DNA from 2 places in the Acetobacter oryzifermentans genome. Region 1 is predicted to be linked to the other one. Evidence: predicted binding sites of a transcription regulator. Region 1 holds the regulator's gene; the other holds the start of a gene.

What was found. The regulator HrcA, encoded in region 1, represses chaperone genes, less so after heat shock. The targets are predictions, from matches to a motif close to GTTNGCACTCNCNNNNNGNGAGTGCNAAC.
Region 2: a site for HrcA is predicted at 1,485-1,513, ahead of groES (co-chaperone GroES). Genes of this name have one in related genera too.

The regions. Positions count from the first base shown of each region.
Region 1 is NZ_CP011120.1:63,658-66,118, forward strand. It holds gene rph (ribonuclease PH) at 1-692, opposite strand, end outside; gene hrcA (heat-inducible transcriptional repressor HrcA) at 793-1,893, shown strand; gene WG31_RS00325 (penicillin-binding protein 1A) at 1,990-2,461, shown strand, end outside.
Region 2 is NZ_CP011120.1:1,994,635-1,997,095, reverse strand. It holds gene groL (chaperonin GroEL) at 1-1,044, opposite strand, end outside; gene groES (co-chaperone GroES) at 1,100-1,393, opposite strand; gene WG31_RS09495 (dienelactone hydrolase family protein) at 1,604-2,272, shown strand; gene WG31_RS09490 (cold-shock protein) at 2,416-2,461, shown strand, end outside.

The sequences.
Region 1 (2,461 bases):
GCTTCAAACAGCTCGGTCACACCTTTGCGGGCCAGTGCGAACAGGTTGTCAAACGCGTCTTCTGTAAACGGTGCGCTTTCTGCCGTGCCCTGAATTTCCACAATGCGGCGGTCTGCTGTCAGCACAAAGTTGGTGTCGGCAGAAGCAGAGCTATCTTCCACATAATCCAGATCCAGCACAGCGCCTTCCGTTGTTAACCCACAGGAAACAGCCGCAACCTGTCCCCGCAGCGGCAGCCGAGGCAGCACGTTGGTCGCAACCAGTTTGCCAAGGGCCAGACGCAGTGCCACCCATGCACCTGTAATGGAAGCGCAGCGCGTGCCACCATCAGCGTTCAGCACGTCACAATCCAGCGTAATGCTCATTTCACCCAGAGCGTTCAGATCTGTTACCGCGCGCAGGGAACGGCCAATAAGACGCTGAATTTCCTGCGTGCGACCAGACTGTTTGCCCTTGGCGGCTTCACGGTTGCCGCGTGTGTGGGTGGCGCGGGGCAGCATGCCGTATTCGGCCGTAACCCAGCCGGTGCCTTTGCCACGCAAAAAAGGCGGTACGCGGTTTTCTATACTGGCAGTGCACAGTACTTCCGTGCCGCCAACGCGGATAAGGGCAGAACCTTCAGCGTGATGGGCAAAGCCGGTTTCAATGGTAATGGGGCGCATCTGGTCTGGCTGGCGGCCTGAAGGGCGCATAGAAAGCTCCTTGGTAAAATTAAGATGTGTGGCGCGTATGATGCGCTTTTGTCGGCAGTAAAACTGCACGAATAAGGTATATAAAGGCTATCCAGGATTTATGGATATACGAAGGAGCCCTTGTGTCATGAAGCGTGGTTTGCTGCCAGTAAAAGCTGCTCTGCCTCCGGGGCTGAATGCACGGTCTGCGGCTATTCTGCGTGAAGTGGTGGAAGAATATGTTGCGAGTGGGGAGCCCGTTGGTTCGCGCACGGTGTCTCACAGGCTTGGGCTGCCGCTTTCTCCGGCCACAATACGCAACATCATGGCTTCCCTTACAGAAGCTGGATTGCTGTTTTCCCCTCATACGTCTGCCGGGCGGCTGCCTACAGAAAAAGGATTACGGCTGTTTGTAGATGGCTTGTTGCAGTTTGGCGCGCTTTCGGAAGAAGACCAGCGGGTAATTGGCCAATCTCTGGAGGCCAAGGGGCGTTCATTGCAAGATACGCTTACGGAGGCTTCTTCGCTTCTGGCAGGTATGTCCGATGCCGCAGGGCTTGTGGTGGCACCCAAAGGGGACGGAGGTATCAAGCATATTGAGTTTGTGGCGTTAGGCAGCAACCGTGCACTGGTTATTCTGGTGGGGGCGGATGGGCATGTTGAAAACCGTGTGATTGAAACGCCTCCGGGTATGCCGCCTTCCGCTTTGGTGGAGGCCGCAAATTACCTGAATGCACGGGCCATGGGTGCATCCTTGCCGGATTTACGCACGCGCGTAAGTTCTGAAATGACGGAAGACCGGAGCATTCTCAACGGTCTAACAGCAGAGGTGGTAGAAAGTGGTCTTGCTATTTGGGATGGTGGCGGAGATGGGCTGGGCGGCACCCTGATTGTGCGCGGGCAATCCCGTTTATTGGCTGATGTCGATGGGCAGGACAGGCTATTGGCCATTCAAACACTGTTTGACCGGCTGGAAGCGCAGGAAACCATGCTGCGTCTGTTGGAGTTGGTGGAGAGATCAGAGGGCGTGCGTATTTTTATTGGTGCGGAAAGTGGGTTGTTTGGGGCCACGGGCATGTCCGTTGTTATGGCTCCAGCCCGAAATGACGCGAACCGGGTTGTAGGTGCTATTGGTGTTATTGGTCCTACCCGCATCAATTACGGGCGTATTGTGCCAGTGGTAGATTATACAGCCCGCCTGCTAGGTGAAATGTTAGGTTAGTAACTGTTTGTGCATGTGGTCGGAATTCGGCCATGATTTTTATTACAATGCGCAAACAGGGCAGACGATTATGTGAGAGAATGGTAAAGGGCCTGTATGACAAGCGCTCCGTCTTCTGGTGATCCGGGTTTATCTTCCAGCCATTCTCAAGGCAGGCCTCCGCAAAATCGCAGGCCCGATCTGCGCCGCCCACGTTTTCGACAGTGGCGGAAGGTAATTGGAGCAACGGCTGCACTGGCGTTGGTTGGCACAACGGGCGCTGTGGTTCTGCTTTGGTCTCAGTACGAAGGGATTGTAGCTGATCTGCCAACGGTAGAGGGCTTACGCTCCTATCAGCCGCCAGTCATGAGCCGCCTTTACGCTGGGGATGATGAGCTTATTGCTGAACTGGCTAATGAGCGGCGTATTTTTGTACCCATCAGCGCTGTGCCAGATAAGGTAAAAAACGCTTTTGTTGCGGCGGAAGACCAGAAATTCTGGACGCATAAAGGGGTGGACCCCGTTGCTATTGCCCGTGCCGGGCTTACAGATTTAACGCGCGGTAAGGGCAAGCGGCCCATTGGGGCGT
Region 2 (2,461 bases), 870 kb from region 1:
CTGCTTAACACGGCCCTTAATGTCATCGGCTTTGCCAGCGCCATCAACAATGGTGGTGTTTTCTTTGTCGATGTGCACTTTCTTGGCGGTGCCAAGCATGTTCAGGGTAACGGTTTCCAGCTTGATGCCCAGATCTTCGCTGATGACCTGACCACCCGTAAGGATAGCAATGTCTTCCAGCATAGCCTTGCGGCGATCACCAAAGCCCGGAGCCTTAACAGCAGCAATTTTCAGGCCACCGCGCAGCTTGTTAACAACCAGAGTTGCCAGAGCTTCACCGTCAACGTCTTCTGCAATAATCAGCAGCGGACGGCCGGACTGAACAACGGATTCCAGCAGCGGCAGCATGGGCTGCAGGGAAGACAGCTTCTTTTCATGGATCAGGATGTAGGGGTTTTCCAGATCCGCTGTCATCTTTTCCGGGTTCGTCACGAAGTACGGAGAGATGTAGCCGCGGTCAAACTGCATGCCTTCAACAACATCCAGTTCTGTCTGGAAGTGCTTGGCTTCTTCAACCGTGATCACGCCTTCGGAGCCAACTTTCTGCATGGCTTCGGAGATCATCTGACCGATTTCAGATTCACCGTTTGCAGAAATCGTACCAACCTGAGCGGTTTCCGCCGGGGTGGTAACTTTCTTGGCGTTCTTCTTCAGCTCTTCGATAACAACGGCAACAGCCTTGTCGATCCCGCGCTTCAGATCCATTGGGTTCATGCCAGCGGCAACAGCCTTGTGGCCTTCACGCACGATAGCCTGAGCCAGAACCGTAGCCGTTGTGGTGCCGTCACCCGCAATGTCATTGGTTTTAGATGCAACTTCACGCAGCATCTGAGCGCCCATGTTTTCGAACTTGTCAGCCAGTTCGATTTCCTTGGCAACGGAAACACCGTCCTTGGTGATGCGGGGAGCGCCGAAGCTCTTGTCCAGCACCACGTTACGGCCTTTGGGGCCCAGCGTTACCTTTACAGCGTCAGCCAGAATATCCACACCGCGCAGCATACGCTGGCGTGCGTCTGCACCAAACTTTACGTCTTTGGCAGCCATTGAATTTCTCCTGTGAAGATCGTTCTGAAATTAAATAATGTGGATCAGCGCAAAATCAGGCGGTTACCACGCCCATGATGTCGCTTTCCTTCATGATCAGCAGCTCTTCGCCATCGATCTTCACTTCTGTGCCGGACCATTTGCCAAACAGGACACGGTCACCAGCCTTAACATCAAGCGCCACAATCTGGCCCTGTTCATTCCGGGCACCCGGACCAACTGCAACCACTTCGCCTTCCATAGGCTTTTCCTGCGCTGTGTCAGGAATAATGATTCCGCCAGCGGTCTTCTGTTCGCCTTCAAGGCGACGGACAACTACCCGGTCGTGTAAGGGACGAAACTTCGTCATTATGGATCGCTCCACATTCATTTTTGGGATGGTGCCCTTAACAGAAAGCAGCCCCATCCACTTTGTCGCGCGTAACATAACGCCGCGTTACGTTAGCACTCCCACCCCGGGAGTGCCAGAAAAGGAGATAGGTCTGGCCAAAGGCAGAGTCAAGGAATGTGGATAAAGTTTCTTTTTGCTGTAACGTAAGAGCAGATAGGAGGTGCTCGCATGGGTCATATCACTACACTTCAGGCTGCGGATGGACATGAATTTTCCGCGTGGGAAACCGAAGGTAGCCATCATCCTTACACACTCGTGGTGCTTCAGGAAATTTTTGGGGTGAACCACCATATCCGGCAGGTTTGCGAAAACTTTGCCAAGGCCGGATTCCACGTTATTGCGCCAGCTTTGTTTGACCGCGTGCAACGTGGGGTAGAGCTGGATTATTCCACAGCAAGCGTGGAAAAAGGTAAGGCGCTGCGGGCGCAAATTCCGCTTGCTAAAACACTGTTGGATATTCAGGCAGCCGCCTCAGTGTTCAAGCCGCGTAAGGTGGGCATTATCGGCTATTGCTGGGGTGGTACATTGGCGTGGGAAGCTGCATGTAGAACGGATGACTTTGCAGCCGCTGTTGGCTGGTATGGGGCAGGTATTGCCGCCAGCCGGAATGAGACTCCGCGTTGCCCCGTAGAGCTGCATTTCGGTGAACAGGATACAAGTATTCCGCATACTGATATTGCAGCCATTCGACAGGCGCGCCCGGAAGTTGAACTTTACGTGTACGACGATGCAGGGCACGGCTTTGGTTGCCCAGAAAGAAGCTCTTTTAATGCCAAAGCTTATCAGGAAGCGCAGGAACGCAGCATTAATTTCCTGAAAAGCAATATGAATCCGTAGTGTTATTTTCCTGTCCTCGTCATGGCCTATTATCGAATTATGATTGACAATTGTGGCTGGTCATGGGGGGATGGGGTATATCCTGAACCGCACACGGTGTGCAGCAGGACAAAACGTTGAGAAGAACAAGGACTATCCCGCTCATGCCGACCGGTACAGTAAAATGGTTTAACGCCACCAAGGGTTATG